DNA from 2 places in the Desulfosarcina variabilis str. Montpellier genome. Region 1 is predicted to be linked to the other one. Evidence: riboswitches for the same ligand, from Rfam matches in the RefSeq annotation. Region 1 holds a riboswitch; the other holds the start of a gene.
What was found. A riboswitch is a leader RNA that binds a small molecule or an ion and turns the genes downstream of it on or off. The one in region 1 is predicted to bind cobalamin.

Region 1 (16,354 bases):
GGCCGGCGACAGCGCCGACCCCGATAATGTTGTTGTGCGCACCACCACCGAAGAGGCCCGGCACATCTTCCGATCCCGCCTGCTCAATCCCAAATGGCTGGAAGGCCTTCAGCGTCATGGATACAAGGGCGCCGGCGATATCTCCAAGGCCATGGACATCATCCTGGGATGGGACGCCACCGCCGACGTGGTGGACGATCACATGTACCGGCGGTTTGCTGAACGTGTACCCTTGAACCCGGACATGGCCGCCTGGATGAAAGACGTCAACCCGTATGCCCTCGCCAACATCATCGACAAGCTGCTGGAGGCTGCCGGCCGGGGGTTGTGGAATGCCGATGCAGACACCCTGGATGCCTTGCGCGAGGCGTATTTGGATGTGGAGGGGGAGATTGAGGAGGCTGTTGATCGGTGATCAGTTATCTGTCATCAGTTATCGGTTGCCGGTTATCGGTTATCGGTAAATTGAGAATGGAAAATGGAGAATTGTGAATGGTTAGGTGGTGGTTGGTGATCAGTGGTCAGTGATCGGTTATCGGTGGTCAGTAGACGGTAAGTGACCAAAGAGATGGGTGGATTCAGTGACTGGGTGATGGGGTGAAACGGAGAGTGGGGGATTGGGAGTGTCGGTGGTCGGTTGCCGGTTGCCGGTGAACTGTAATCGAGGTTAATCGCAGAAAATGGTCGAAGCTCAAAACCGATTGACGACGACAAATTATCATTAAAATCAACGATCATGGGCGAAGAGACACAGATCAAAATGGCTATAGCCAGACAACGTTTCACTCCATCTGCAAATTGAATTTTCAAGAAACACGGGAGTTCACGTAGGGGCACGGCGTGCCGTGCCCTTGTTCGACCTGAACCCGGATCATGGCGTCAGCGGCCAGAAAGATCCGGATCAGAAACCAACACTGACCCCGGCCTCCACATAGGCCCCATCCTGAACATAATAGGCCGTTGCCGGGCCACCACCGGCTTCGGTCAGTTCACCGTCACTGTTGATGGCGCGCTCCACCTCCGCGTCGAAGATGTTCTTGACCAGCACCCAGATTTTATATCGGCTCCAGGAGTAGGAAACGGACCCATCCACGGTGGTTTTGGATGGATACTCCACCCGGTTGGCGTAATATAGGTAGTATTCGCCCCAGATGTTCGCTTCCACGCTGGCCTTGAGCCCATCGTCTGAATCATTCTTTCAATTGATTCATCCAGGATAAAAAAATAGCGGGTAGAACGATCATCCAACCGTCAGGATTTCTTGACACATGATAATCATTATGAGACATTTGTTCTTACAATTCGTTATCCAACTATTGGATTCGTTTGGTCAAAAATGCTGCCGAACCGAGCATTGCATCTATTGACTCGAGCGGGATGGGAGTGGCTTACCATGATATGCTTCAACATTCAGTACAATGCGAAAACGGATCTATTGGAGGCCAGGAAGAAACTCTCACCCGCTTCTTATAGGCAATTGTTGATCAGTGTCTTTTGCGGCGTGCCGCACGAAGGATATATTCTGGATCTGATTGATGCACTCACTGCGGTTTTCCCTGAAGCTGCCGTGCTGGGCACCACCACCGCCGGTGAAATCATGGACGGCGGCGTGCTTGATCAAAAAACCGTCATCGCCTTCTCCCAGTTTCAAAATACATGGGTCTGTTCGGGCCTGGTGAAGGAAAACAATGACTTGTATCAGACCGGCCGGCAACTTGCCGCCCAGACCGTCCAGGCAGACACGCAGGTGGCGTTTGTTTTCGGATGTGGCATCAAAGACGGCGGTGCGATCAATGGCGAGCCACTTTTAGCCGGTTTTCACAACACTCGCCCCGACCTTCTAATCGCCGGCGCCCAGGCTGGAGATAATGGACAGGCCAGGCGAACGTTCGTCTTTACTCAGGATGGGATTACCGACTGCGGAGCGGCCGCAGCGTCATTGAGCGGCACCAGCCTGACCATCCAGAATCACTACAATTTGAGCTGGGTTCCACTGGGCAGGGAAATGGTTGTCACCCACGCGCAAGGGCCCATCGTCCACACCATCGATAAAAAGCCGGCCAAGGAGGTCTACGCCCATTACCTGGGCGAAAATGTCGGCGAACGGCTTCCTCACTCGGCAGCCGAATTCCCGCTTATGGTTGATCGGCACGGCATGCAACTGGCCCGGCATGCCAACCGGGTTCTGCCAGACGGATCATTGGCGTTCATGGCGCCCTTTCACACCGGCGAAAAAGTCCGCTTTGCCTTCTGCCACACGCAGCTGGTTGCCGAGTCGGCGCGGCACACCTTCGATGTTTTCGCCTCCCATAACGCTGAAGCCATCTTTATCTTCTCCTGCCTGTCGCGTAAATGGGTGTTGGGAAAGGATATCGAACTGGAATTGGCGCCTTTGGGAGAGCTGGCACCCACCGCCGGTTTCTTCAGCTATGGTGAATACTACTCCCGCAATGGCAGGAACCATTTCTTGAGCCAGACCATGACCGTATTGGCACTTTCCGAGAAGCTCCCCACGGATAACAAAATCAGAGACCGTCAATTACCGCCCCGTTATCAGCCTCCGGAGACCAAACAGATTCAGGACCTCAAAGCCCTCCATCGCCTGGTGGAAACATCGGCCAATGAGAGAGAACAGCTGATCGAGGAACTGCAGGCCGCCCTGGCAGAAATTAAAACGCTGCGCGGACTCATCCCGATTTGTGCGAGCTGTAAAAAAGTCCGGGATGACAAAGGTTACTGGAACAAAATCGAAGAATACATTCAGAACCATACCGGCGCCCAGTTCACTCACGGCATCTGCCCCGACTGCGCCAAAGAACTCTATGCCGAGGTTTTCAAGGAAGATTGAGGGGCGCGGTAAAAAAGAATTACACCAGATTGCCCCGGACTTTGGTTCATCTGCAAGGCGCATTGGCGGTTGCATATTGAAATATGTGACTGTCGATGCAACACCGCAGATGGGCCAAAGAACAAGTAAGATGGTGTGATTATTTTTTACCGCGGCCCTTTAGACGATCCCTCTTGATATGCCGATGCGTCGTCCCGCCTCCATCTCCCATTGGATTCCGTATTTATCGATCCAATAAAAGAAAGTAATCGGGAAACCGTCCAGTTTAACAGGATGGTAGTTATCGCTGGGATTGATCATTTTGACCCCTTCCTGCTTACGAAGAAATTCGAACACTTCTTTACAATTCGATACTTCCAGGGCAATGTGCCGCGGCCCGCCCACGTCGTAGGTTTTCGGTTGGGGCGGGATCATCTGGTTTCCCTTGGGGGCATGATAGGCCATCAGTTCCAGATAGATATTGGCCTGGGGATGCTTGAGAAAGCGAACATCCACATTGACCTTGGCATCCATAATCCCGGCATCCAGAGCGAAGGGTTTCATCTCAACGCCGGTATAATCCATTTTATTACCATCTGAATCATACGCCTGCTGAAAGCCGAGGACATGTCCATAAAATTCAGTCGCCTCATCCACACAGGGCACCACGACGTTGACGTGGGATAACCCCAAAACAAAATCTGACATGTCATGAACGCAGATTCGTTCCAGCATCAGTGTTCGGCAGATATCATCCACATACACACAATAATTCACCTGACGTCCTTTTTTGATATCCGGATTGCAGAGAAGATAGGATTTGCGATTCTCGTGATCGGTGTCATCCGGACCTTCCTGAATCGTTGCCTTCCACTGATGCCATTTAAAAGACTGCGGGTTAATGACATAACCTGCGGCAACCATGTCAAATGGATTAAATCCCTTGGCACCAAAGATCGCCTCCCACTCGGCCAGCCATCCCAGGGAGCGTTCAGCCAGAAAGCGCCCGATTTTGCTGGATTCACCGAGCCTGGCCAGATCCCTCGGCCTGATCCATACCTGATGACAGGCCTCGAAAGGGACCAGTGTCAGCTTGACTTCACTACCCAACAGAACTTCAAAAGCGCGGACATCAGATTCAAAATTCAAGTCCCTGAAAGGCTTGGCCTGCCAGAGACCGGAGATAAAATGCTGGTCCATGCTACGTCGGCCGGCGACCAGGACGATCTCGTCGATACGATCCTCAAGATCCGGATATTTCAGCAGCAGGAGGGCAATATTCGTCACTGCACCGATGGCCAGGATGGTCAACGGGCCTTTTCTGAGGGCCGCGGCCAGCTGTTCGACCGCCTCATTCGTGGTCGCCTTGGAAGACTCCTCGGGCAGGGTCGATTCGGCACCCTGATAAACGGACACGCTGTTGGGACCATAGGTTGAGATAAAGGATCGGGCCGTATTGGTGGTGACCTTGATATCATCCGTATTGCCCAGGGTGGAACTTACGCCAACCACACAGACTTCCACCGAGCGAAGCAACACGGCCAAGGCATATGCGTCATCCACATCACACAATCTGAAAAGACCTGATTCATGACCGATGGCGATATCCGTATCCACCCAGACGCGCTTTTGTGCATCCATTTTTCCCACTGTCGTTCCTCCATGCATGTTACGTTAGCATTGTTCTCAGGCAATTTTGACGGATTCGTAAAAAGTCCGATATCGGCGTTACGCTTCATCCCTCGTCACTGCGGAGTACGATCAGTACGCTGCCTACGGCACCCGCGATAGCGGTATTCTCGGGATTCGCAAGCCTTGATCTCGGGCTTTTTACAATTCCGTCCGAACTGCGACTTTTTACGACTCAGGCAACTTTAATGCTTTTACATTCTCAGGCAGTGGATAGCTTATCGGTTTTGATATCAAATATCTTTAGTGATATTGACGACATCGCAAAAAGAAGAGAATAGAATGAAAACGTTAATAGACAAACTGCTGGTTTCGCCTGCGAAGCTCGGCAACAATTTCAGGCGAAAGCGTATTTTCGTATACATGACTGGGGATCCGTGGTGGCAGATGATACTCTTCACACAGGGCAAGCAGTGTGCGATTCAATTGCTGCCGGTACCAGAGCGGCGGTTGCGGGTTGCCGTTGTATAGTTGGACGACGTCTTCCATGAGGTTTTCGTCCATCGAAGCCAGAAGCGCCTGCAACCGTTGCTGATGGCGGCCTTCATGGATCCACAACGGCTCCCAGAGGACAAAATCCGGCGAAACGGTTTTGAAGCCGTCGAACATCTGAATCAGGGAGGCATCATCATCGGTTAAAAAAGGAAAAATGGGAATCAATGCCACGCCGCAAGCAATGCCCGCCTTTTTCAAGGCGGCAATGGCGTCAAGGCGTTGCTGCGGCGAGGGCGTTTGCCCTTCGAGATGCTTGGACAACCATGGGTCGAGCGTTACCAGGGTCATTGCCACAATGACAAAGCTCGACCGGTTGATTTCAGTCAGAACCGGGATATCCTCACATACGGCAGGGCTCTTGGTAATGATCACCACCGGGCGGCGATGATCCCGCAGCACATTCAGAACCTGACGCGTGAGACGGTACTTTTTTTCAGCGGGTTGATAGGCCTCTCCTCTTCCCAGGCACAATACTTCATTAGAGGGGATATCCGCCAATTCCAAAGCCAGTCGTCTGGGTATGTCTGTATCGACAACGACTTCAGATTCAACAAAACCGTCATCAAATGCAATGCCGTCACAATACTGGCAAGCAAATTCGCATCGCCCGGCATACAATGAGAGGTTATAATCAGATAGAAACATTTCGTTCAGTTCATCTCTTTTGGGAAAAAGCACTGGTCTTTCCAGCTTCTGCTTAATATATCGGGGCATTTCGAAACTCCTGAGTTCCGTTTAATATCTTCACTTCAAGTTTTTCGAAGCAGCCCTTTCGCTTGGAAAAGGTCTGCGACACGATCAACATCCTCCGCACTGAATCCGATTCGCCACCATTTTTGGCGGCGATGAATAAGGAATGCGTTTTCCCTTGAGGGACGATCCATGTCTAAAGCAAACCATGATCGGAAGTCTCCTGTTCCTTGAATCCGGTACCGTCCGGTCCAGAAGTTGAGATTGATAAGCTCGATCATTCGTATCGTATCAAAATCAATTCTCTTCTTCCCGAACGGCCCGAAGAAATATCCTTTTAGAATCAGAAACTCGGGATACACTTCAATATATCTGTCCCGGTACAGGTTATTTTCATTCATCTTCAAACACGAATTTCTCCGATCCTTTCTGTCATTGGGTTGGGCAATGCGAATAGTAATCTGCAACTAAACGCTCCGGACAAACCCGATAATGACTTCAACCAGTTCTCTTTTTATTGGCAAATCCGGTTGGTTGTAAGTCTGAAGATTTTTCATCCGATCGATATCCGCTTCTTTGAAAATGTGGTTCATACCCTTGATCATTTTCAGTTTGGCAATCTCTTGGTCATCCCAGGAAGGTTGCCATCCCTGTCGACAGGACCGGAGCCGGCGATAATCAGTGCGGCAGGACCTTTTTCTTTACCGTTTGGAGCAAGCAGTGACCCTTCGATCGTTCCTGTTTCTGTTTTAAGTTTAATGATCGTCTCAGACTGAGCTTCACACAACGTGCAGATCATCAACAAAAGTATGCCAGATAAAAAAAAACAGCTTTTCATGTGGGTTTCTTTCCTCTTTAATTCCAATTGAAACAGTCATTCTCTAATCTTCGATGCGTACCATTGAGTCATAGATGCTTTGCATAAAAATAGCTGATCAGCACAGGAATCAGATAAATCAAGGGCGCAAGAAACAACACGGCAATCCAAAGCGACCGTCTTGCCAACGGCAGAAAAAATGGTGCCACCCCCAGCAGGATCAGTGGAATCGACCAGCCCATCATCTGACTGCCACCATACCTGTTTATCTCGACCCACATCTCCTGAGACTCGAATGATTGCTCGAACCGAATGCCATATATTCGATTCATCGGCACCTTGTTGGCGACGAGAGGAAAACTGATGATGATGGTTAGCAGGCCAACCATGATATTGCTGACACCGATGATCTTTATCGACAACGCCATACTGAGCCTCCTTTTTTCAATTAGGCAACCATGACGATGGGAAACAAATGGTAAATGAGTATTTTGGAAATAATCTCTCCGGCAACAAGAGTAACAACAAAAACGGTTACGCCAACGGCTCCCGAGACATTGCAACTCAAGGCAAAGGCCCGGTACATGAGTAAAACCATCCAGACCAGCATCACCAGTCCGAAACAAACCATAAAAAGGAAAGCCGCCATGTCAGCGGAAAATTGATTCCACAACGCGTGGCCCTCTAATAGCGCGTGAGTGAATCGATTGGCGCCGGGCATCAGCGCCACCAGCGATAACAACAGATAGGGGAATCGCGCCAGGGCTTGCGTACCGAACACATCAATCAAACGCGGCCTGCTTTTGGAAACAATTTTGCCGGCCAAAAACAAAAGCATGCCAAGCAGCAACCACGACAATAAATTTTCGGTGATATGACCCCATATGGACAGTGGCGGAAGTCCCAGGTGAAAATCGAGAATACCGTCAAAACGGGTTCCCCCCAAAAAACCCAAAATACCGGTTGGTAAAAGAGCAAGCAGTCCAATCACCAATGCCTTTGCCCCAGCCACATAGTAAAACGGATTGAACAGCCAGCGGCTGATTTCCATGCGCCTGCCAGGGCCTTTTTCCCATACGCCTTCATGCATCACCATCCTCCTCGGCATCAGTGTTCTTCTTGATTTGAGCGATCTTATCAATCAGCGAATCCAAACGGTTGCGTATGGTGGGATAGGAAAGCCCGTAAACACGGGCCATTTCCTTCAAGCTGCCGCTGGCCTCGATCAACCGGATGATGAAATCCTGGTCTTCACTTGGCAACCGCGCCAGTATCGGCAGATCGAAACTGCCGCCAACCGTTGTTTCACATGTATCGCATGCGAGGCGTTGGACTTTGAGCAAGCCCTGACAACTGGGGCAAATGATTGGCAATTGTTTGCGAATCAAGGCACGATCCTTTAATAATGTTTATTTAGAGTTACACATTATTAAAAGACAACTAACTTTTTGTCAATATTATTCGCGAAATATTTAGACAGGCTACTCGGTTTTCTTTCCAACCACACCAATGTAGTAAAGCGGTTCTTCACAAATGGAAAGTCGGTGTACATAGCGTTGGGATTCAATGATATGCAACCGTTCTTGCACCAAGTCACGGATGGTATCCCTGAATCCGCTGGAATCTTCCTCGGAGAGAAAACGGTCTTTGATGTTAAAAGCGATCCAGGCATCTTCGGAGACGATTTCAAAGGCGTTTAAAAATGCCTCGGTGCCGATGTGGTCGTAGCCCAAGGCCGCCACCGAGAACAGGGTATTGAAATCATAGGATTCGAGGATGTCTTTTTCCTTTTTATCCAGGTCGGTAAAGTCGGCCACCAGATAGTCATCGTAAAGCTTCGACCGGTCTCTTAAGGCGGCTTCTTTTGCCTCCTCGATGATATCAACGCCCACAATGGTTTCACACCCGACGTTTTCTTTCAGGCGTTCACCGGCGACACCGTTTCCGGCCCCAAAATCAAGTACCCGGAGTGCATCGCTATCATTTTCATGGGCGTCCATGGCTTTGTTGAGCAAACCGCAGAGCATCTGCGGCGAACAACACTTCAGGCGTTTGTAGACTTCTTCGTAAAGGCCGGGTACCTCAAAAAACCGCTGGTAATCGTGCAGCATCACTTTCTCGTGGCCCTTTTCAGCCTGCAGGATAATGAATTCCTCGTTCTGGTCCAGGTCTTGAGCATTGTCGGGAAAGGCAATTTCATAAGCGTCCTGGTCCATAAATTCCTCCTTTGGTTGGTGTGATCGTTTGGCGATGCAAATTCATTGCATTGGATAAAAACCGTTATTGCATCGCGGACAAAAACAGTGATGGATTGGACTGATTACAACATTGACGACCAGCAGAAGCGGCGCTCAGAGCAGAAAGGAGATTCAAAGCAAAGAAAAGTTAAAGCTGTATTAGGGCCGCGATAAAAATAAAAAACCCCTCACACACAAACCATGCATGAAGGGTAACACCCGTTTTCTTCACCCAGCAAAAATACACTGCCACTGTTCATCGCAGATAGTCGGCAAACTAAGGCAGGTCTTCTGGCTCTCCCGCCTTCACAACAGCCTTCCCATCACCCGGTCGAGCGACAGTGGCGTTTCCCTGTTGTAAAGGTTCCTTGGAGCCTGTTTAATCAACCCGTCTAAGGCCCGCTAACGGCGTTGGAAATTGTCTCAAAATGCTCACATATGCCATATATGCTCCGCTTTCGAGCCACTTTCCGCCTTGTTATCGGGCCTGATCCAGACTTCTAAAACAGGCTCTCAAAACGAAGGATCGGGATTACAGCGGCGGGACCGCTTCCGATTTTCACGGAATTCCCTTTTACGCGCCGTGGCGCACCTTATATGAGAATGTTATTAATTATATAAATACCCAGGATTGTCAAGGTTCATTCCAACAGACCGTTCAAGATGCCCACTATACACCTATCTGATTTCAATAAACTTTAACGCGGCCCCAATTACAGCCGCTTGTTCTTTGCTCATTTCGCCCAAACTGCCACGCCGTTCTGCCATTCTTCTGAAGCGGGTAAAATCTGTCGGTAAAGCTTCGGTATCGACAAGGAAAGCTATTTTTTTGATGATCGCCTGAATATCGTTCGGATATTTAATTCGGCCTTTGATCTTAGCAAAGTATTCCAATTTCAACCGGCCTCTGATCCTATCAAATTCTAGATCTTTCACTCGATGCACTGCCAGAATTATATAATCTCCAAGCGCTTGCCAGAAAATTTCATCATGATTTTTCCATTTCGGGAGAAAAAATCGCAACAACGCCGGCTGTTTTTTCCCGTTTTGCGCAATATGTTTATAAAGGATTACAGGAAAATCGTTTATTTTATTATTATCAATCTGTTCAAGCATTCCAAACAGGGTCAATCGTTGTTGCTTACGGTAGCGTTTATCGATCTGCTCTAAAACACTGCCCTGACCTACACCGGAGTGCACTTTTTCAAGTGCAATTGAAAGTGAGTTCGCCATCATTCATCTCCTTCTTTGTGTGTTTTCAAGGAGTATGGGTGCCACGGGAATGATCGCCAGGTCGGCATATTTTAGGACCGATTGGGTCACGCCGGACAGCGCCGGTGGCGTATCGATGATCAAGTGTTTATACACTGCGGATAATTTGGATAGCTCCCGTTTTGAGAAAGGGGTAGGATAGTGTTTGACATTGAAACGGGGACGACTGCTGATCGCGTGCCATTGCAAGACACTGCCTTGGGGGTCGGTGTCAATCAGGCAAACAATCGGCGATTGTTCACTAAGCAAACCGGCAAGATTGACAGATAGGGTAGTTTTGCCCACCCCACCTTTTTGGTTGACGATGGCAATAATCATTGGGGCTCAGAGTTAAAAAGGTATAAAATTAGATTATATTCAACGTATATGATAGATATATTGCGTGTCAATCAGTCTTTTTAATGATCGCGACCTTTAAATATTGTCTGCATTTAGGATAATTACTGCACCGATATCTTATAAAATCTGACCGTCGCTGATACACGTGCATCGGTTTGTCGCAAACTGGGCAATTCGGCCTGTCCGGGATCTCGTCCCATGAGTGGTTAACAACATATTGGCTATTGCAAACAAGGCATATTCTTCTCTCTTTGCCGTTTTGTGTCTTACCATAGCGGTAAAATGCATCAGAACCACATTCAGGGCATCTTGTCCTATTGTTCAACATCATTCATGTTTTCTTGTAACAATCGCTTAAACCGATGATTTGTTGGTTCAACGCATCTATTGATTCGCTTGGAGGCACTCATTGAGGTGGTTATCATCCCCCCAATATTTCATGTAAAGATTGTAGGTTTTTTTTATGTGTCGACGAGGTTTCACTGAATAACGGTGATAATCGATGAGTTGTTTCAGCTGACGAGAGTAAGTCTGAATATCCTCAATATTAAATTGCTTACCTTTCTTTATCACAATACGATCTGCTTTCGTGGATTCCTGAAGTGCTAATGTAATAACTTCTTTGGGATCTTTATCCTTTACAGCATTTACAAACTCTTCAATCTTGAATTCTTTGGAAATCATCGGAACCTCCTTTAATGCTAAAGGTTTTTTTTAAATCCGACAATTTAGTCATCAGCACAATATCCGGAAGGTCTATTATATCTATCTTATGTTAGCATTGTTAGCAGAATGTTAGATTTATGTTAGGATAAAGATTTTTTAAAGAAAGCAGTTGATAAAAATGAAGGATCGCTAACAAATTTCTGATCGTTCACTAATATTCATGTAACGTAGCCAGGATACCTTCACTTCAGACGTGATCGGAATGAAATGGTGGCCTCTGTGGACGTTATGCGATCTGTGATAACAAGGCCGCTCACGATATCTACCGGCTGCGGGTTCCTCCCGTAACCGTTGACATACAACCGACCTCCTCCTTTCCTGTGAACTGCTCTGCAGCCATGCCTTATCACGAGCAATCCCACGGCAGACAGGGCAGTTCCAACTTCCAAAAAACGATGCGGAATATTGCAACCGAGGACTATCATATGGACAAAATTAGTGAATTAATTCGAGTATTAGAAGACCAAGCGGTCGTCAAACGCAGCCTTACCGCCAGGGGGACCCAGACCTGCAAGATCTGCGGTAAGCCGGCAGATCACTTTCGCTCTCCCTTCTCAAAACTTGAGTATAGCATATCGTCCATCTGCCAGGCGTGTCAGGACTACTATTACCTGGAAGGCGGTTCGGGGCATCGTAAAACAGCATAAACAATGGAACGATTGGGCCTATATCGGCCGTTGGCCTTAAAGCGCTGGTTGTTTGCGAACGCTCTAAAGTTGAGAGTGATCCCGAATGGTCGCTTTAACTGGCCTGGCCATGTCTGTGACCATTATCTCTCCAACAGGCCGTTCGATATATGTTCGAGCAACCAGAGCGAACCGGTGGCCCCCAACTGACATCGGTCAATGATTTCGATGGCACCGCTTCCCGGCAGGGCGATATCGATGCCCCCCACCGGAATGCCGCGGGCTCGAAAATGACCGATCACCCCTTCCCCACCAAACACCAGGTCCGGCTGAACCCTGGACAGGTCAGCGTTTAAGGCGTCGGCACAATCGATATCCGTCAGAAACCGGGTTAAGACCGCCGCACAATCCGGTGTGGTTTCCTGCAGGATCACCGCCACGGGCACCATGCCAAGGTAGTCATAGAGCCACCGGGTCATCGGCAAGGCAATGGACCCGTCGGCGATCAGGGCAAAGGTCGCTCCCCGGGGCAAACCGGTCAGGGCATTGAATCGGCTGAGGATGGCATAGGCCCGCTGCCTGGCCCGGTCGATGGCCGCCAGCGCCGGGGTGGCATCCACGGCCAGCGCTTCACACACCTTCTCGATCCAGTTCCGGGTCTGCCCAAATCCTAAAGGCGCACCCTGAATCGGGTCCAGCGATGGCATGTCCAAATGAGACCTGAGAAAAGGCATCAGGCGGTCGGCAAATTCGTCGTGCACCACCAGGTTGGCCTCGGCGGCGGCAATACTTTCCAGTTCATCAACCGTGCAACCGGCGCACAGTACCGTGTTGACTGTAATTCCGCATAGCCCGAGCAAATGGGTCAGCTCGGCCACATCGCCTGCCCAATGACGGTGAAAAACCGACAGGCCGATGAGATTGACCTGCCCGCGCCGGACCGGCAATCGGGACGGTGCCAGCCGCTGGAGCACCCGCACCACCGCCTCCTGGAACCCCTGGGAAAAACGATCGGAAAAACCGGCGCTCTCCAGGGCCAGGCAGGGAACCGGCACCCCGGCAGCGACGATAAAGCGCTCCAGGTCGTCGCCGATCAAGGCCGCACCCGGTGAATTGACCACGGCAATCAGCCGGTGGCCCTTGGCAGCCACGGCCGGCAGGATCTTCTCCAATTTCTCGGTGGCCCCGAAAACGTAATCCTGGTTGTCCAGGTAGGTGGCCGGCACCCGCGGCTGACCAAAGTAAAACTCCTCGGCGAATTGCAGGGGGTCCATGGACGCCTGCCTGGGAAGCTGACCGTCGGACATGGCCCCGTGGTAGAATTTGCACCCCGTGGGACCATTGAGCAAAACGGCGGCATCGCGGATGCCCTCCACAGCCATAATGGCCCCGGTGAATCCGTCGGGTGTCAGATCAGGCGGCTTCTGGGGCATCATCGCGCCATCCCTCCCTTATGGGGGCCTTGAGCAGTGTCGCCCACCGGCGGGCCAGGGCCACGCCGCCGCCAAAGCCCACATCCGGGCAAAGCGGAATTCCATCGGCGTGCACGGTGATGGGCAGCGCGCCGGGCACATAATTGCACAGCAAAAGATCGGGCCGGATGTCGGTCAGATCCTGGTCCCGCTGCTCGGCCGTGTATCCGGTTTGCACCACGAAGCGCCCTTCGTAGCGGGTGCGAAACAGATGATCCTGGGTGTAATCCAGAATGCCGACCTTTTCCACATGCATTCCCGCATCAAAGGCGGTTTCGAGAATCCAGTCCACATCGTGAATATAGCTGACGATCATCAACCGACGACCGGTCAAATGCGGGCGCAGCCGGTCCATCTGCTCTCGGTAGCGCTGCCGGTGGTCCGCGATCAATTGCTCGGCCGCGCCGGTTTTACCGAAATGGGCGGCAATATCCGTCAACCAGCGTGCACTCTCAAAAAAGCCCACCGGAAAGGGATGTGCGGCAAAAGCCGAACCAAACCGATCAAGAAAAAAATCGCGCAGCACCCGCCCGAAATGATCGTCATAGGCCAGCAGATTGAGGCGTGCCTTGCCAAAGTTTTTAAGATCGGCCACGGTGGTGTCACGCACGAAGCGGCAATTGACCGTGATCCCCAGGCAAGCAAGAAGATCGGCCACCATTCTAAAATTGGATTCGGCATTGTTGGCGATGTTTTTCTCAGCCAGGACGTTGACCCGATCTCCTTCAGGAGACAACGCCGGATCAATCAAGGCTTCGGCGCCTTCGGTGCAGGCATTGAGTACGCCCTGCATGAAGTCCCCGCGAATGTTACCGTCCGCCGTGATAGGCAGGATAGGAACGCCTGGAAAATCGCCGGTCACGTCGCGGATAATCGCTGCCAAATCATCACCAATCACCCCAGGCGGGCAGGAATTGACCACAAACACCGCACTCGGACTTTCGGCCAGCACCCGCTTCAGGGTCTGCCGCAGGCGATCTCCCCCCCCGTATACCGCGGTTTCCTCGTTCATGTCGGAACATACCAGGGCCGGTGCCAGTTGGCGGGGCATGATATCGCCGCCATGACGCCGGGTAAGGATTCCGCCGGCCAGAATCGTGCGCAGCGCAATATGGCTGCAACTTCTCGGGCCGTGAGCCACGGTAACGGCGCCGCGAACCTGGGTCGTCATGCTGATGGCGCCGGTAAAGGCGCATCCGTGCAAGGGTTCGCGAAAAAGCATGCTTTTGGACAGCAGTGCGGCCGTCCCCCCGCCCTGGGCAATGACGTCCAACGGCGCAGGCGCATCCTGGTCGATAGGGAATGCGCTGGATGACACGGCAGCGTCTTCGATAACGGTTGAGCCATCACCGCCCAGCACGATTTGCTCAAGCAGCCCGTCATCCAGCGGCCGAGCAGGAACCCGAACCGGATTCTGAGCCAGCCGGCGGGCCAGATCGTAAAACAGATCCGCCTCAGGAGTGTCGGGATAGGCCGCCACCACCGTACGATGGGTCTTTTCCGCCTGGCGGAAACGGTCGCTGCGGGGAATCCGGCCAATGATCGGCGCAGCAACGGCCTGGGCAAACCGCTCGACCGGCCGCGGGTCTTCGTCGATCCCGCGGCTGTTGAGAAGAATGCCGGCCAGGCGCGGGCCGTCGCCATCGAAATTGTGGACCCCTTTGAGAATATTGTTGGCCGCATAAATAGCCATGAACTCCTCTGAAGTCACGACCACCACCGCATCGGCAAAACCTTTCCTGAGTGGCACGGCAAACCCACCGCAAACCACGTCGCCCAGAACATCGTAGAGCACGACATCAAAATCCTCGGTATTGAGGCCCAGGCGCTCGAACAAGGCAAAGGTGCTGAGAATTCCCCGTCCCGCACACCCCACTCCCGGCTCCGGCCCACCGGCCTCGGCACAGACCACACCGCCATATCCGGTGTGCAGCAAATCATTCAACGATTGTTCGGCGGGCACCGTCTGGCGCATGTAATCCAGCGCGGTGACGACCGTGCGGCCGGCCAAGAGCAGCCGGGTCGAGTCATGCTTGGGATCGCAGCCGATCTGCAGCACCCGCCGCCCGTCTGCCGCCAAGGCCGCCGACAGATTGGCCGCGATGGTCGATTTGCCAATGCCGCCTTTTCCGTAGATGGCAATTTTTATCACTGTTAATTTCCTTGTGCTTAGGGCTCGCGCAAAAATAACTTCACATTTTCAGCGCCCATCCATCCCGCTCAGCGGCGTTGCGAAAACACGGAATATGCCTGATATTCCTTTGTCTTCGCGCCTTGCTGAGCGGGCGCCTGAACACTGACAATTTGTGAATTTATTTTTGCGCGAGCCCTTACCAGAGATCAGTTCCGGCTGACGCCAAGCGTTTCACACGAATACAGGCCTGCGGCCATAGCCAACCCGGTCATATTCTTGCGCACCCACATCTGCAAGCATCGGACCAGGCCCGGATCATGAAAATGGATGACCTCCCCCAAACAGTCCAAATCGTTCTGTACGCGCCAGTATAAGTGCATCATTCCTCCCTTAGCGCCTGTTTGAAAACCCCGCCTAAGTCCCGCTATCAGCGTTGGAAAACGTCTCAAAATGCTCACATATTAACATATATGCTCCGCTTTCGAGCCGTTTTCCGCCTTGTTATCGGGCCTTATCCAGAATTTTCAAACACGCTCATAATAATTATAACCCAATTGGTCTATTTCTGGGCAGACACAAACTATCCGGCAAACGTTTTCTGAAGATTACCTCGTCGAACTATCAGCCAAACGATTACCGGCGCCCCCAAAAGGGCGGTAACCGCATTTAACGGCAGCACTGCCTGACTGCCGGGAAATTGAGCCAACAAATCGGCGGCCAGGGCGGTCATTGCCCCCAACAGGGCCGTGGCCGGCAGCAGGCGCCGATGGTCGGCGCTGCCCAAAACAACGCGTCCGAGATGGGGCACGGCCACGCCGATAAAAGCCACCGGCCCGCAAAAAGCCGTCACCGTGCCGGCCAACAGGGCCGTAAGGCCGATGACCACCAGACGCAGCAGGTTGATTCGCAGTCCCATGCTGCGGGCGTAGGCTTCCCCTAAAAGCAGCCCATTCAACGGCTTACGGATCAACAGGCAACCGGTCAGCCCGATAAGAACGACCGGCACAAACAATTTCAGGTCGGTCCAGGT
Region 2 (16,354 bases), 1.5 Mb from region 1:
TCTTCCTCTGTTTGTAGTTTCTCCTCCAGTTGCTTCACGCGTTGCGACAATTCATGATTCGACATCACCTCTGCAATGGCCAATGGAATATTCACCACTGCATACAGAAGCAAGAACAGCAATACCCACGTCATCTTTTTCATCTTTTCACTCCTCAATAGTTAAATAATGTTAATTATCTTTTGTTTATCGCGTAAAGTTTTTTTCAACTAACTTTATAGGCGACAAACAGCCCTCCATCTTGCGATGTTATCGTTTATGATCGCAGGACAAAACCAAAACGCGGTCCGCACCGTTTTTCACAACAACGGTATTGTCAATGGATTTTCAAATCAGTTTGCTTTCGTTCGTTGGGGATTTGATCCTTAGGGCATGATTACGAACAGCAAGAAAACACCGAGCAATGCGCACCATGGATATGTGTTCTCGCTTGTCCGCTTGTGCATCATCGTGGTTCTACTCTTTTTTTTGTAATTGATTTCACTTGTCTTTCTGACCCCTCCGGCACCGAAGAATCGTTCATCTGAGACATTTTGGCCATGAAACGGCGCATGTATTCCACGACGGTATCTTCAACTACATGACCAAGACACTTCGCCGCCTGGTACGACGACGGTTTATCCATCAACAACACTTCTGTCATAAAACGGAAAAGAACACGATTGCGCCATGAAACATTTTCGGCAATTTGCCTCCCCATACGGGTCAATGTCACCGGATGATAGGGCCAATAGTTGATGAATTTTAGATCTCTCAGCTTTTTCAGGGCCCCGGAAACCGATCCTTTGCTCAATCCCAATTCGTTTGCGATATCGGTAACACGCGCCGCTCCATGGCTGTTTTCAATTTTTAAAATCGCTTCCAAATAATGATCACACTTATTCTTGCCTGGTAAATTACTGCTGCCTGACGCGAATTTCTGTCTAACCGTCTGTCTCCTTGCTGGTGGCATGCATGTGCCCTGGCATAGCCCCAATATGCATAGTTAAGGCTATTATAAACAAACCTCATTCATAATAGGCCGCCAGCGATTTAAAAGGCGCCTGATCGCGAAAAATCAACCCCCCTCTTTGCGCATCACCGGCGATCATATCGGCCGTGAACAGGGTCACCACCTGTTGTTGTATACAAAGCACATAATAATCGTTCTTGAACAACTCGATCCGGTAGAGTGTTTTCGGCTTTGATTCTCCCTTGTAAGTATCGGCAGACAAATACACCGTTCGCCCATCGTTTTGAACACGGTTCAATGCCTGGGCAATGACTCGCCGGATCTCTTTGCTGGTGCGGCGCTTTCGTTTTACCGCCGGATCGGGGACCCTGTTTTTATACGAGTTGACTGTATGTGCCCCAATCGTCCAGTTACTTCTCGTTCGTTTTCCGATTTTGGCCATAATTTTGCGTCCTTTCTGTCAAAAGGGATTGTATATAGGACTTCATGAACAGATGATTCCCTGTATACACCCTCCCAGCTTATCGCACCGACGCCTCAACCGAGGCGGAGCAAAAAGGGCCGCAAGTCGTAAGGTGTTCTAATTTTTATTAGAGCAATCTATTTTTTGTAGAGATGGCTCTTACAGCAATTTACTTGGGTTTGTCAACCTGTTTTCAATGAGAGTGGCTGGGTTTTCAGGATGCTTTTTCGATTGCCGTCAAAAAACGTTGCGCCGCCACCACTGGCGCCATGCACCTTTTGGTTGCAGACGTCATATCCAGACGGCCCTCGGATTCAAATGCGCTGTTGGCATAGGCTGTCAAAAGGGCATCCTCATAGGCCTGGCGAAGTTTTAGAAACGAGTCCTCAATTTCAGGATAGTCGTTGCCCTGGCGCATGGGCAGCATCAACGTTTCCCGGCAGTGACCGGTCTTGTGAGAAGGAGAACACAAATCATATACCTGGGTCGGCGCCTCCCGGCCGCGTTCCTTGGTTCCCGGCCACACATAGTGCTGACCGGCATCCGGCGGTTTGGGAATGGTGCTGGTGATTCTCACCATGGGAACGGCCAGTTCGACTTCAAAATCCTCCAGGGTCATCGCATAATATAATTTGGGACGCAGGTGCCCGGCCCGCTTATGGATTTTCCATTCAATGCGCATGCGTACTCCTTTTCTTATTTGATATGAACGCGCTCCCCAAATGGCGCACGCATGGCCTCATCGCCGATGGTCGCCCAGAGCACCGGGTAATCGGGTTCATCGGGAAACCGGTTGCAGGCCAGATCGGTCAGATAGATCATGCAAAGGGGTGAAATCCCATGCTGCGCGACCCAGTCAAAAGCCGGTCTGAAGTCCGTACCCCCACCGCCCATGGGTGTCACGGTAAGCGGCAAATCCTGGCGCTCTAAATTTTCCGCCCGGGCCACCTGCGTATCGCAGTAGAGAAGATGCACGCGTTGAACACAGGTTTCCAGAATCGCCGATAATTCAGCGGCAAACTGATCCAGTTCGCTTGCGCTGACACTGCCGGACGTGTCAATGGCAACAACGGCTTCGGGAAGGTCGCTGCTTCGCATGGCCGGTAGATAAAGCCCCTGGTGCACATATCGTCGGTTGGGCGGCATCCAGGCGTAGTCACAGCGTGCTGACGCCTGGATAAAACGGTGAAGCAACTGCCGCCAGTCCAGTTTCGGGCTGAGCAGAGTGTCGATAAAACGCGCTAATCCAGCCGGCAAATCCCCCATGGATCTGGCCCGTGTTGCAGCCTGAGCCAAATTGATGCGCCACTGACTTTCATCCGCTGTTTCCTCACCCATACCGCCGGCCCCCGCTTCGGGCGGCGGGGCATCCCGGACTTCTCCGGAACGGCCCGGATCACCCTGGGAGGACGCCTGCTGATCCGGATTTTCCCTTTGGCTGTCCGGTGTTCCCATAGCATCGGCGTCATCTATGGCCGCATCGGTTTCCTCATGAGGTTGCTGGTGACCTGGACCTGCGGCATCATCGGGAAGATCGATGGGCTCACCATCATGGGAAGAATGCTTCTCATGGGGGTTGTCGGAGGCCTCCGATTTCTTGCCTGAGCGCTCCGATTCAAGACGGACATAAATCTCATCGGCGGTCTTGCCACGCAGTTTGGGATCATCCAGAAAACCATCGGGCAGCACCAGCCCCGCCTCCAGCAGAATCCAATTGATCGCGTAATCGCAAGCCATGTTCCACATGCCGGGATCACGTCCATTGCGCCGCAGATGATGGCGGCAGACCGGGTGCATGACCACGTGGCTGACCAATCCCTTGAGTTTTTCGAAAGGCAGGATTTTTACATAATGTGGATTGTATGCGAGGATTTTACCGTTCGTCCACGCTGTATCGCATTTGCCATCTTCCACAAGTTTCATCCGTAGGGCCAGGTGACCGAAAAATGGATGCTCCAATACCAGCGCTGCCCGTGCACGAATGACGTCTCGATATGTTTCGGTACGGATAGTCATCGTCAAATCAAAACATCGGCATGCGCCACCGCCCATGAATTAAAATCCGGTGTCTGCACAATGGCGCTGTTGAGTCTGGCCGCATCGCGCACCAACAGGACGCTGAACTCCGGCGGTAATCGTTTGGCATAGGTCATCATCCGGGGCAGGTTCGACATATCTGTCCGTTGAGAAAGCAGTTCGCAAACCGCATACAACGTTGCCGGATCATCGGGTACCTCGGCTGTTTCCGGGGATTCCAGCAAGGTCTCCGGATCCGGGAGGTTGTGATAAATCCGTAAAAACCCACAGAACTCAGCTGCCGCCCCTTCCCCGACCACACCGGCGATCAACTCCAAGTCAGGGACGGCCTGGTGTTTTTGGTTCATGATGCGCGAGACAAATTCCCAGGAACGGGGCGTGGGAAAAGCCTTGTCGTCCTTCTGGTGATCGAAGGCATGCAAAAGCGTGGGACGAAAACGAATAAAGGCCGTCACTTCCGGGGCGATGTCGTTACCTTGAGCCCAGGTCAGCCATTCGTTTGCATCCACATCGAAATCAAGATGAACGAAGCGATTGGCCAGGGCCGAGGGCATACGGTGGGTAACGGCCCGGTCGGTTTCCCGATTTCCGGCAGCGACGATACTCCAGCCGTCGGGAAGCCGGTATTCGCCCAAGCGCCGATCCAGCACCAGTTGATAACAGGCGGCCTGTACCAGGGGCGGCGCGGCGTTGAGTTCATCCAGAAAAAGGATGCCTTTACCGTCCACGGGTAAAAACTCAGGCGGACACCAGCAGGCACGCCGGTTGTTATCGATATGGGGCAGCCCCCGCAGATCTACCGGATCCAGCAAAACGGCGCGGACGTCCACAAGGCTTAGCCCCTGTTTCCGGGCCACCAGGGCGACCACCTGACTTTTCCCCACACCGGGCGCCCCCCAAATGAACACCGGCTGGCGGACGTCGATCAGGGTTTTCAGGGTGTTTATAATGCGCGATGGTTTCATTGTTCTCCTCATGGGCTCAGACCAAAAAAAGGCGCTAATGGCTGCCCGATAAAAGCCGCCTTGCACCTTCACTGCCTTGCGCACCGCTAACCGGCCGCGAGTCGTAAGGTCTATTTATTTATATTAGACATATCTATTTTTTACAGATCATTTACCTTTCAATACGTCGGTTGTCAATCGTTTTTTGCGATCTTCGAAATCGGCCTTAAAAAGCGAGCGTTAATTCAATCTACCGCTTGTTCTCGCGCCCTACCTGCCAACGTTTGGAACTTTTGACTTTGTTCAGGCTTTGACTGCGATTACGGATTGGCCGGCGGAGTCGGTGTTAAACTTCCATTCCAGGCAATGTGGGAATCGCTCTGAAAAAAGACTTTGCCGGATTCGGTTTAATAGGAGCCATCGATTATATGGACCTGTCCCAAAACGTCGGCGAAGATAATGATTGGGCGAAGCGGCTCCACATGGGTATCGAATTCCAACTGCCCAAGATTCTGAGCTTACGAGCGGGACTCAACCAAGGGTACGGCACTGTTGGCGCCACCATCGATATCTGGCTGGTGCGGTTGGATTTCGCCACCTACGCTGAGGAGGTGGGCGCTTATTCCGGTCAACGCAGTGATCGCCGTTACATGGGGCAGCTGTCCATCGGCTGGTAATATGCGGGGACCATTTCCTCATGAGCATTGATAATTCTTCCAGTTCGCGTACAAAATTCTCGATAACCGCCACCTATTTATCCGTCAGTCGGCTCACCTATTCATAAGAGTCCCTATCCATCTTTTCTTGATATTGCTCGTAGGCGTATTAGACCAGCTTGCCCTTGTTTGTCAGAAAAATCGGCTGTCGCGAAACACTTCAGTTAGATTTCTCGCTTTGCCATGCCTTTATTGGGCCGTATGAAACAAGCTTATCGGCCGCAATAATACACATTCGCCTGACTCCTTTTGTTCCGCAAATGATCTTTATTGTTTCGCAAATGATATTATTCGAAAGGCCCTTATGGTGTTTTTAAACAAAATTCAAACGATGCAGTTAGCAGTTAGCGGTTAACATTATAAAAGGAACTGCAAGCACGGCTAAAAACGGATTGCACAGGTCAAATTTGACAGCGCCCCCCTTTTTTAATCCGCACCCCTGTTGCAAAGGCGCACCGGTTTTACCTCGAGCTGGAGAAACACAGGATGACAACCAGTATTCACTCGCCCAATACCCCATATCCGTCCATGGCGGCATTATTTGATCTGTTGGTTGCACCGGTCAGATGGGCTGTTCTGGAAGCCGCCATGGCGCTTGGCATGGCCGACATTCTTAATGAGACATCGAATGTGGATGAAATCGCCGCAAGAATCGGCATACAGACCGACACCGCCGGCCTTGTTTACTTTCTGGACGCCATGGTGGCGCTCGGGCTGGCCGATAAAGAAAACCGGAAATACAGCAATACAGACTTCGGAGCCCATTTCCTCGATAGCAAGAGTCCGGTTTTCATGGGCGGTCTGTTAACAAACATGAAAGCCATGCAGCATAAGAATCTTTCAAAAATTGTGGACATTGTGAAAAACGGCCCGCCAGCGGTGCCGCAGACAGAAGCCTTGCAAAACGAATCCAAGTGGGAACGGGCCACCGCTCATCTGGCAGCCTATCAGCGGGCGGGCATGGGGGCCATTTGTGCGGATCTGCTTGAAACGCTCCCGGAGTTTGGCAATGTGAAAAAAATTCTGGATCTGGGCGGCGGCCCCGGGCTTATCGGTGCCGAGATTCTGCGCCGCCGTCCCGAGGCAACAGGCGTGCTGCTGGATCTGCCGGCCATCATACGTCTGGCTGAAAAGGAGCTGAAAAAAGAAGGCATGGCCGACAGGATTTCCTGTATCGCCGGTGATTACAATGAGACGCCCCTGGGCAGCGGCTATGACCTGATCTGGGCCAGCCACAACCTTTATTACGTCAAAGAGCGGGTTTCCTTTTTTCAGCGCGTCAAGCAGTCGCTCGCCCCCAATGGCGTTTTGGTCTGCCTGCACGAAGGATTGACCGGTGAACGGACGGCGCCGTCCAATATTGTCTTGATGCGGCTTTCCCTGTCTCTGGAAGGGCAGGATTTTTCATTTGCCAAGGGAGAAATTGCCGCCTGCCTGACGCAGGCCGGTTTTAAAGAGGTGAATTCAACGATGCTTGATTTGCCTGCGGGACAGGCTGAACTGGTTGTAGCCAGGTAAAGGGATTCAAGAGAGCGTCCATGCGAACAGTCGTCGTTACTGCACTTTGTTGTATTTTGATGGAATTTCTTCTCCTAATCGGCGGCAGACAGGCTGCGGTTGCCGCTGACAAGGCCGCCGCCTTGCGGACCGTAACCGACCTTCAGGGCAACACGGTCAAGCTTCCACCGCCAAAGGACTTGCAGCGCGTCGTGATCGTTGCGCCGCCGCTGGTCTCGACATTTGCCGCGCTTCGTATTGAGAATACCAAAATCGTTGGTACGCACAAGGTCGCCTTTGCGGATGCAAACAACCAACTGCTCGATCTGCTCTTGCCGGGATGGAAGGGTATTCCGACCGGATTTCTCACCGGTTTTCAGTCAAACGCCGAAGAACTGCTCAAGCTCGAACCGGACGCCATCCTTGTATATGGAAAATTTCAGCGAGAAGGACTTCAGGGATTACCCGTTCCGGTCCTGGATTTTTATATCGACAACCAGGATAACGAAGTCTGGTCCGTGGCCATAGAAACCCTTATGCGGGAGATATTTACTGCCAGCGGTGGCACGCTTTCTTTGCAGAAGGAGTGGGATCAGGCGAAAAAAAAGGCGACCGCTCTTTTGTCCAACAGAAAAGGCCCTAAGAAGAAGGGCTTGATGATTATGTCCAATACGGGAGACAAGGTGACGGTTCGGGGCATCGGATCATACGGTGACGACTGGCTGAACAAAAGCGGTCTTGTCAATGCCGCCGATATCAAGGGCGACAACAGGGAAGTTTCCATGGAGCAGCTCTTGGCCTGGAACCCGGATGTTATCTATGTGTTCCGGGGAATTCCCGCCTCCAGATACTTAAATGGCAGTATTCCCGGCCAGAACTGGCACCCCATCACGGCGGTTCGCAAAGGGGCAGTCCATGACATGCCGTTGGGGCTCATGAATTGGGGGGCGCCCCATGCCGATTCACCGTTAACGCTTTTGTGGCTGATCGCAAAAAACTATCCGGACCTGATTAGTCGTGCTGAGTTCAAGAAAGAGATGAGGGCCTATTATTCCCGTCGATACAACATCACCCTTTCTGATCACCTCATGCAATCCATCCTGCATCCCCATGCCAAGTAAAAAAAACGAAAAAAATTACCGGCTGATCTATGCAATGCTGGTCATCTGCCTGCTGTCACTGATGTTTCTGTCCCTTTTCATGGGCAGGTACGCGGTGCCCCCGAAAGCGGTGGTATCGATTCTGCTGGATAAAATCCTCGGCATCACAGCCGATTGTACCGCAGCGACGGTGGTCTGGAATATACGCATGCCCCGGGTTCTGCTCTGTGTGATGGTCGGCGCCGGGTTATCTGTTGCCGGGGCATCGTTTCAGGGCATTTTCCAGAATCCGCTGGTCAGTCCTGATATCCTGGGCGTCAGCGCCGGGGCCGGGTTCGGTGCTGCGCTGGGGATTCTGTTAACCTCCGGGGGCACGGGCATTACCGCGGTATTGGCCTTTGGATTCGGCCTGCTGAGCGTCCTTTGTGCCTACACCATTTCCAAAATAAAAAAAATGTCCTCGCCGGTATCTCTGGTGCTGGCCGGCTTGATTGTCGGGTTTTTCTTCAATGCACTGATATCACTGGTCAAGCTTGTTGCCGACACGGATTCCCAGCTGCCGGCCATCACGTACTGGCTGATGGGCAGCTTTGCCAACACCACCTTTGCCGAACTGGCCGTTGTTGGCCCCCTGATTGGTGGCGCAACGGTGACACTTCTTCTCCTGCGGTGGCGGATGAATATACTCTCCATGGGCGATGAGGAGGCCTTTTCGCTGGGCATCCATCCAAGGCGCCTGCGATTCAGTATCATTGCCCTGGCAACGGTCGTCACGGCGGCAAGCGTGATGGTGTCCGGCATTATCGGCTGGGTCGGCCTGATCATTCCCAACGTCTGCCGGATGGTTGTGGGCGCCGATCACAAGCATCTTCTTCCGGCGGCGTTTTTCATGGGCGGCATTTTTCTCATCATCATTGATTTTATTGCCCGGGTGGCCACGGTGGCGGAGATTCCCATCGGCATCTTGACCGCCATTGCCGGGGTGCCGCTGTTTATCTATGTGTACAGATATTCCGGTTGGGGAAGCTGATGAAGGTTGAGGTTAGAAACGGTCACTTCAGTTACTCACGGGAAGAAGAGATCCTGAAGGGAATTTCTTTCACCCTGCCGTCCGCGCAGATCCTGACCATCCTTGGCCAGAACGGGATCGGTAAAACCACCCTGCTCAAATGCCTCTTGGGTATTCTGCCGTGGCAACAGGGGCAGACCCTGATTGACGGTGAGCAGATGAATTACAAAAAGCACATGCGCCGCATCGGCTATGTCCCCCAGGCGTACAAATTCGTATTCCCCTACTGCGTTGAAGATACGGTCATGATGGGCTTGGCCGGCAATATCGGTTTGTTTTCCATCCCCAGCCGGAAAGACAGGCAAAAAGTACATCAGACCCTGGCTGAAGTCGGCATCGCGCATTTGAAGAAAAGGCTCTGCTCCCAACTGAGCGGCGGCCAGCTGCAACTGGTGTTTATGGCGCGGGGGCTGGTGAAAGACCCTGAGCTGATGATCCTGGATGAGCCGGAATCGCACCTGGACTACAAAAATCAAATCCGGGTCCTGAAGATGCTGGAAAAGCTGGCCAAAGAACGCGGAATCTCGTGCATCATCAACACCCATTACCCTGAGCATGCCTTGCGGATCTCCGATTTGACGCTTATGCAGGGGCGTACGGCATCCGAAGAAAAGACCTACATTTGCGGACCGACTGCGAAGATCATCACTGAAGCGACCATCAGGTCGTTTTTTGAGGTCGAATCGAAAATCATTACTGTTGAGAAGGACGCGACAACAACATTCAAAGCGCTTGTTGTCATGGAATAATAGGGTTGGGCTACAAGGATCTTTATGAGGAGAAAAGCACATGGACAATGAATCAAAGGCAACGGGATTGCGCAGAAACGGTTACCGAAGGCGATTTTGCTTTAAGTCAATGGTGGTCATCATGGCCGTGTTTTGCTGTCAGCCGGTATGGGCCCAGGGTGATACAGCGGTTGATAAAAAGAGCAAGTCCGGTGCGCATATCGGCGATATCACCATTACCGCCACCAAGATGGCCACAACGGTTGACAACATTCCAACCAATATCGCGGTCATATCCCGTGAGAAACTGGAGCAGTATCCCGGGCATTACAATGCGCTCACCGTGCTGCGGGACATGAATATACCGGGCATGTATTTTGTCGGCACAGACAGGGGATCGACCAGTGGCGATATCTCGATGAGCAGCCGCGGCGGCGAAGTGTCGAACTGGGCCATGAAGGTAATGATCAACGGCATCGAGTTTAATCCGGGAATTGGATACGTGCGCTCCGGCAGCCTGGCCATCCACGATATCGAACGCATCGAAATCACCAAAACGCCGTCGGCCGAGTATGGAGACCAGGCCATCGGCGGTGTGATCAATATCATCACCCGAACAGCCAACAAACCGGTGGAGGCCAGCGCGGGTCTGGCGTTCAGCAGCCTGGGCGGCGGCAACGGGTATAGTGTCATCAATGGCGTTAAAGAGAAATGGCAATACTATATCGATGCATCTGCCGTACGCGAGGACGCGTATCAGGATGGCGGCTATCTCCATGGCGATAACGTTTATGCCATGACGCGATACGCCGTAAGTGATGATGCCGACATTTCCTTGCATGGATCTTTCCGCGACTCAAAGGGAAATTTTACACAAGCGCTGACCCGGCAGCAGTTCGAGGAAGATCCTTCCCAAAATCCGATTACCGGCGCTGATTATCACAACGAGACCGAAGGCATTTTGGGCGCCCTGGTGTACACCCAGCAGCTGGGACCGCATACACTCATGGCCAAAGCAGAAATGGAAGACACCAATTTTCAATTATATTGGGGAGCTTATGTTGACCAGGAGGGGTGGCAGGCGCACCCGGAGGTGAATGTGACCTTGAACCACGATATTGCCGGGATGGTCAACAAGCTTGTTGTCGGCGGGGAGTATCGCTACCACGATATGACGGCAAAAAGATATATGGCAACCAGTTTTTACGATATCGGGGAGATTAACAGAGACTTTTCACGCAAAGATATCAGTTATGCGGGGTATCTGCAGGATGAGCTGTGCATGACTGACAGGCTGACGGTTAGCGCCGGTCTTCGCTATGACTATTTTGATCTGGAGCAGGTCGCCAATATCGCCAGCAGCGATTCCTGGGATCAGGCCAAAGGCGACGTCAGCCCCAAGATCGGCTTTACCTATCAAGCCAGCAAAGCAGTGAACCTGTTTGCAGGGCTCAACAGCGGAATAAAAAGTCCGGTCAGGCTACCGATGTGGTACACGAACGGTGAGCTGGATCCGGAAAGGCTCTGGGCTTATGAAGCGGGTTTACGCGGCAATATCTCCAGCTGGCTGGACTACAACGTTGCCCTTTTCTGGCAGGATGTCACCGATAAATTCGTTCGATCCGGATCGGATTTGAGTGCGCAATACGAAAACGCCGGCGAAACCACCGCAAAAGGGGTCGAGGTCGGCGCCAATGCAAGATTGCCCCACGGCTTCTATGCCTCGACCAGCTTTACCTGGCAGCAATCCGAGTTTGATGAATTTGTCAGCCGGGGCGTTGATTATTCCGGGAATAAGTTGACCGGCGTGCCGGATATCATGTTTGCCTTCAAACTGGGTTTTCGCGATGAGATGTTGGGCGATATTTCCCTGAATCCCGTGTATACGGGAAAGCGGTATTTCAACTATGCCAATACCACCGAAGAAGATGGGTTTTGGATTCTCAATGCAAGATACGCAAAACAGATCGGCGCAGCCGAATTGTACCTTGTGGCCAACAATGTTTTTGGTGAAGATGCGGTTGGCAGCGGCAGCGGTAATCCCGGTGATGAATCTCTCTATCCATTGCCGGGGTTCAATGCGATCTTTGGTTTGAATGTGCGTTTTTAGACCGCTTGCGCAGCCGATGCTTTTTTTCAAGCGCACGAGCGAAAATCCCTGGGCGGCTTTCCATAGACTTGGTGGAAACAGTGACAAAAATGGCTGGAGGAGCAGAAGCCGGCCGCATGAGCGATGTCGGTGATGGGCATGTCTGTCTGGCACAACCACTGGCTTGCCCGGCGCAGCCGCTCCCGGCGAATATATTCGAACACGGTGCAGCCATGCACCTTTTTAAACAGGCGGTTGAGTTTGGTACGATTTACGCCCGCCATCCTGGCCAGGCTGGAAAGGTTGAAATCGCGACCGATGTCCGATGCAATGTACGCCGCCAGCTCGCGCACCCGATCGTTTTCTCTGGTGCCAATCGCAGCGTTTCGATCGAGAAAAATGTCGCAGATCAGATCGATGGCATGGGCCTGGGCCAGCAGGCACTCGGTGGCACTGTTCATCCGGTTGTGGTGGATTTTCTCAAGAATCACACTTGTTGACGGTGAATTGCCGCGAATCAGGGGCACATGTCCGCGCCTGAGTCCATTGGGCAGGGCAAGATCCAGGTCGCTGCAGATACTGGCCAGCCGCTCATCACCGACTCTGACGACCAGGGCTTCCATGGTTTGATGGGCTGGTGTCTCCCGCCGAATCAGGTCACCGCCATCAACATACGCACACACCTCACCGGCATGCATTTCCACCCAGGAAGGGCAGCCGGCAATGCGGATGCGCGTGCTGCCGCGGAGCATAAAAACAAAGGCCGTGGAATGGGTTGGCGGTTCAAAACGGGAACGAAAGGGCTGGGGTGAGCATAAATAGCTCTGGGTTAAAAAAAAATCGTCATCCAGTCGCCGGCGCCGGATATACCCTTCTCCAGCATCATTTTTCAAGCGCCAGTCAAAACGTGTTCCGGGAAAAGCTGCAGCTTCAGGCTGAGTAAAGTTTTTCGTAATCATCGTGTGCCCCCCGATCGGACAAAACAAAAATCCCGGGCCCAATGTGGACCCGGGATGCCGTTTTCAATCCCGTACAGATCAATTGTAATCCGGCAAAACGATATAGTTTCCGATAGGTTTTGCCATGTGAATCATGGCAGGTCTTCTGACTTCACTCACCTTGGACAACCTTCCCATTCACTTTTTTTAAAAATGAACAGTGGCCAACACTTGCCCAAGGTTCGCCTTCTGTAAATGATCGAAAGCATGAGTGTTACAGCGGCGGATCCGTTCCCGATTCTCACGGAATTCCCTATCAAGTCCCATCGGACACCGATGATTCATCTTTCATATGTTAGGCGATGGTTTATTGAATGAAAACCAATCTGTCAAGATAATAAGATCGAATGACACCCGGACCGGGGCTGTGGTTAAAGCATCGGCTCGGAATCAATTTCTTCGTAAGCTTCGAGAACGAATCGCGGGGTACACACAACCAAAAAAACAAGATCCGTGTCTCCGGTGTTGGTAATTTTCTGGGAACTCGCAGGAGTCACCATCACCATATCCCCGGGGCCGACTGGCTGTGCTGGAAGCCCATCTATCTCAACCAGACCGCCGCCTTCGAGAATGGTATAACGCTCGGTGATACCATGCAGACGATGTAGCTGGGTCGCCATGCCGGGGGTAATCCGCGCCCGAGCAATGGAGGCGTCGGGATCATCCGGTATGTTGTACAGCTCGAGAATATAACATCCTTCGGCAAAATAAAATTCGCCGTTCGGGTTGACCTTGAAAATAGTTGACGACATAATTATCTCATTAATTTGCAATAGATGAATGGCGCATCGAATACAACAAAAAGCGTTTTTTGGCAATCATTTAGGGGTTCACAGGTTCTCCCACTCACATTACAACCGACCGCTTCGAACAACAATGTGCTTGACTTTCAACTCAGGTACCGCCAACAGTTGTTTGCCCATATACCCATTGTCTTTTGTGGAATCAACAATTTTAACGACAGCCTGAGAGGATAAGAACTTGCTCAAATGGGGCATGATTCCAAAAAGATCGCCCTTGGCGCCAAAGTGGGATTTGGAAAAATCGGCGCATAGGCATCCTTGTCAATGGCAATGATGTGGTTCGTTTTACGGCGAGCTTAAACGACAAATACCTTGCCGGGATTTTTTAGGGTATGGTCATCGTTCATGTAGTTTGGCCGGCTTCCGTTTCTCATTATGGCGTCGAAACCTTCCGGATCATAAGGCTCGATCCGAACCTCCGGTGATTGATCGGGTCCGGTCTCCTCGCACAATTCAATGTGGCGCTCGAGTTTGGTGATGGAGAACGACACCAGTTCCTTTAAAAATCCAAAGGCGTGCCGCATCTGGTGGAAGCCGTATTTTTTCATGAGGGCGTACCCGTTCACCGCGTCCTGTTCGGCGCGTATGCCGGGAGAATCCTCATTGGTGGTACATGCGCTGTGGATGGACGGCAAATCCAGCTTGCGGCAGATGGCGCTCATCAGCAGGTTAGCCACATTGTGGGAAATCAGCCCCAGATCGACCGCGTAGTTTTTCTGCAGATTGGCAATGGACGGGAGCCCCGAATGCACGCAGGTGATACCGGGGTTTACCAGCTGCGTCAGGGTCAGTCCAAACAGCGCTTCGGCGTGGGTCAGCGTCAACAGCCCGGACATGGAATAAGGGGCCGATAGCCCGGCCATTGGCATGGTGGACACATAAATGGGAAGTCCTTTGCGCACACAGGACAAAAAAGGCCTTTCCATCTCCGGCATCACATTCAGCGGGCTGTTGATCAGCGAGAACTGAACGGTGATGTTCCCGCGTTGGTTGTGAATTTCCTCGGTGCGCGCAATGCCGGCGTCGGTAACCGCGGCCACATAAAGGGGCTTCTGGCAATGGGCCACCAAAACGTCCATGACCTTGACTTCCTGCTTGGGAATCAGAACACCGCGGGCCATGAAGTTGACCACACTCGCCTGGTCAACAATGGTGGCAATGCGGGCCAGATGGTCGAAGGTTGGGGCGACCAGCTCGCCGCTTTTATCGTCGAAGACAAAAGGGGCCGTCCCCCCCACGCCGAATGAATTTTCAGGGATCCAGTATTGATCTCGCTTGGGCACCGTAACCAGCGCCTGCTCGACAAGCGGCGCGAGCACATGCAGGTGGCCGGTGGCATCGTCGACAGCCGCCAGGCCGGTTTGCTCGAAAATTCGTCTGATTTCAGGTGCATCGCATCTGACCCCAACCTCTTCCAAAACGCGGAGGGCATCCAGATGGATTTGGTCCAGCATCACCGGATCGATCAGTTGATCTTGTTGGTGGAATGGTTGATCATTCATTGTTGACTCCTTTTTTATGCTGGATATCGGTCGCCAGGGAATACAACATAAGGATCAAGACGCTCAATCCGCAAGGTGAAAGCAATACGAATCAACGTGGCGATAACGCCGATTCGATTCAGTAGCGCTGTACGCATTAGCCTTCGTCAGGTGCGTTTCTCAATGCGGATTGTCGGCCAGAATCTTCTGCAGCCCGGGATGGAGTTGGGGAAGGCAATCCTTCCAGTCCCCGGGCAACGGCTGCAGGTCAATGCCGGGAAAGGAGCGCTGGACAAAGCCGTGGAAGAACCGGCCCATCTCAGCCATGATTTTCAAGTAACGGGGTACGCAGGCACAGATCTCCCTGGAGACCGTGTCGCGGTTTTCCCATAGCGTCTCCAGGGAGCTCAGCAGATGATCGCCCAGGTTGGCGTCGTTGGTGGACAGGTAGTAGTCGTCCAGGTGGCCGCACTCCTGAAAGATGTTGTAAAGCCGCTCGTCCATGGAGACCGCTATCGAGGGAACTCCGCCGGTCATGGAGAGAACCCGGGCGTGGTAGCGCGAGGTGACCAGCATGCTCAGTGAGTGCAACACGGCGGTGAGTTGGTAGCCGTCATAGATTCGTGAGGTGAAGATCTTTGCCGGAAGCCCCAGGGCATTGCAAAGGTCGGTGCAGGGTTCCAGGTCGATAGCCTCCATACCAACGGGTATCACGTGCACATCGTGCTTCTTCCTGAAACGGTCGACGGCATCGGCGATGCCCTTGATGTAGTTCCAGTACAGCCGGTTACGATCCTTCGAAGAGGAGAAAAAATACCATTTTTCGTAGTGGTGGCCCCAGTTGCGGGTGACTGCCGAGCGAGCCAGGCGGGTAAGCGACGGCTTGACCGGCCAGTAGAACGGGTTGACCACCGCCACACCCAGAAGCGGCTTTTTCCCGTTCCATCCGGTCTTGTCGGCGATCTCCTGCCTGGCCCAGGCCGCAATCGCCGGGAGGAAACGGCCAGGCGGTGTCGGTGCCCAGGTGTCCCTTAAGGCCCATTGCGCTGATAATCTTCAGTGACGGCTCGGTCCGGGCGATGAAGTAGGTTTCCGAGCAAAGCTTTCCGGCAACCGCCTGGACCATCTTGTCCATGGCACCGGCCTCTGAGCCGTAGGCGATGCACGGATTGCTTTAGGATTAAAAAGTCACCTTCAATCCGCCGAAAGTGCTGATCCCTGCCATGGGGTATCCGTCGCTTTCCTTATAATCCTCATCCAGAATATTGTCGACAGCCAGAATCGCATCACATTTGATCCTGTCCTTTTTCAGGAAAGTGTAGATGGCGTAAAAGTTGAGCAATGAATAAGATCCCAGGGTTTCCACTTCTCCTTCGGCAAACCGGTCCCGGTCGCCGATGTGGTTTAGGGCGAGTTTCATCATCAACCGATCCATGCGGTAATCCAGTCCCAAATTATACATGATTGCCGGCACATC

Region 2: it holds a riboswitch for cobalamin, as region 1 does, so the genes downstream of both, Dvar_RS31610 (helix-turn-helix domain-containing protein) here and Dvar_RS38110 (methyltransferase) in region 1, are expected to answer to the same signal.

What each region holds. Positions count from the first base shown of each region.
Region 1 is NZ_CP159846.1:8,433,375-8,449,728, forward strand. It holds gene cobN (cobaltochelatase subunit CobN) at 1-415, shown strand, start outside; gene Dvar_RS38060 (hypothetical protein) at 902-1,165, opposite strand; gene Dvar_RS38065 (FIST signal transduction protein) at 1,394-2,848, shown strand; gene Dvar_RS38070 (nucleoside hydrolase) at 3,008-4,468, opposite strand; gene Dvar_RS38075 (radical SAM protein) at 4,808-5,725, opposite strand; gene Dvar_RS38080 (hypothetical protein) at 5,761-6,108, opposite strand; gene Dvar_RS38085 (hypothetical protein) at 6,169-6,294, opposite strand; gene Dvar_RS38090 (hypothetical protein) at 6,309-6,539, opposite strand; gene Dvar_RS38095 (SdpI family protein) at 6,608-6,946, opposite strand; gene Dvar_RS38100 (hypothetical protein) at 6,967-7,608, opposite strand; gene Dvar_RS38105 (DUF2089 family protein) at 7,601-7,906, opposite strand; gene Dvar_RS38110 (methyltransferase) at 8,000-8,734, opposite strand; cobalamin riboswitch at 9,019-9,366, opposite strand; gene Dvar_RS38115 (hypothetical protein) at 9,434-9,991, opposite strand; gene Dvar_RS38120 (AAA family ATPase) at 9,992-10,345, opposite strand; gene Dvar_RS38125 (transposase-like zinc-binding domain-containing protein) at 10,413-10,697, opposite strand; gene Dvar_RS38130 (hypothetical protein) at 10,751-11,050, opposite strand; gene Dvar_RS38135 (hypothetical protein) at 11,518-11,739, shown strand; gene Dvar_RS38140 (nitrogenase component 1) at 11,862-13,154, opposite strand; gene Dvar_RS38145 (nitrogenase component 1) at 13,132-15,342, opposite strand; gene Dvar_RS38150 (iron chelate uptake ABC transporter family permease subunit) at 15,905-16,354, opposite strand, start outside.
Region 2 is NZ_CP159846.1:6,971,833-6,988,186, forward strand. It holds gene Dvar_RS31550 (LbtU family siderophore porin) at 1-143, opposite strand, end outside; gene Dvar_RS31555 (metal-dependent transcriptional regulator) at 446-952, opposite strand; gene Dvar_RS31560 (hypothetical protein) at 1,008-1,394, opposite strand; gene Dvar_RS31565 (hypothetical protein) at 1,630-2,097, opposite strand; gene Dvar_RS31570 (DUF2201 family putative metallopeptidase) at 2,112-3,431, opposite strand; gene Dvar_RS31575 (AAA family ATPase) at 3,434-4,417, opposite strand; gene Dvar_RS31580 (hypothetical protein) at 4,825-5,073, shown strand; gene Dvar_RS31585 (methyltransferase) at 5,599-6,630, shown strand; gene Dvar_RS31590 (ABC transporter substrate-binding protein) at 6,651-7,730, shown strand; gene Dvar_RS31595 (FecCD family ABC transporter permease) at 7,720-8,739, shown strand; gene Dvar_RS31600 (ABC transporter ATP-binding protein) at 8,739-9,527, shown strand; gene Dvar_RS31605 (TonB-dependent receptor) at 9,568-11,616, shown strand; gene Dvar_RS31610 (helix-turn-helix domain-containing protein) at 11,643-12,554, opposite strand; cobalamin riboswitch at 12,672-12,886, opposite strand; gene Dvar_RS31615 (cupin domain-containing protein) at 12,965-13,345, opposite strand; gene Dvar_RS31620 (trimethylamine methyltransferase family protein) at 13,693-14,898, opposite strand; gene Dvar_RS31625 (hypothetical protein) at 15,058-15,789, opposite strand; gene Dvar_RS31630 (TonB-dependent receptor) at 16,058-16,354, opposite strand, start outside.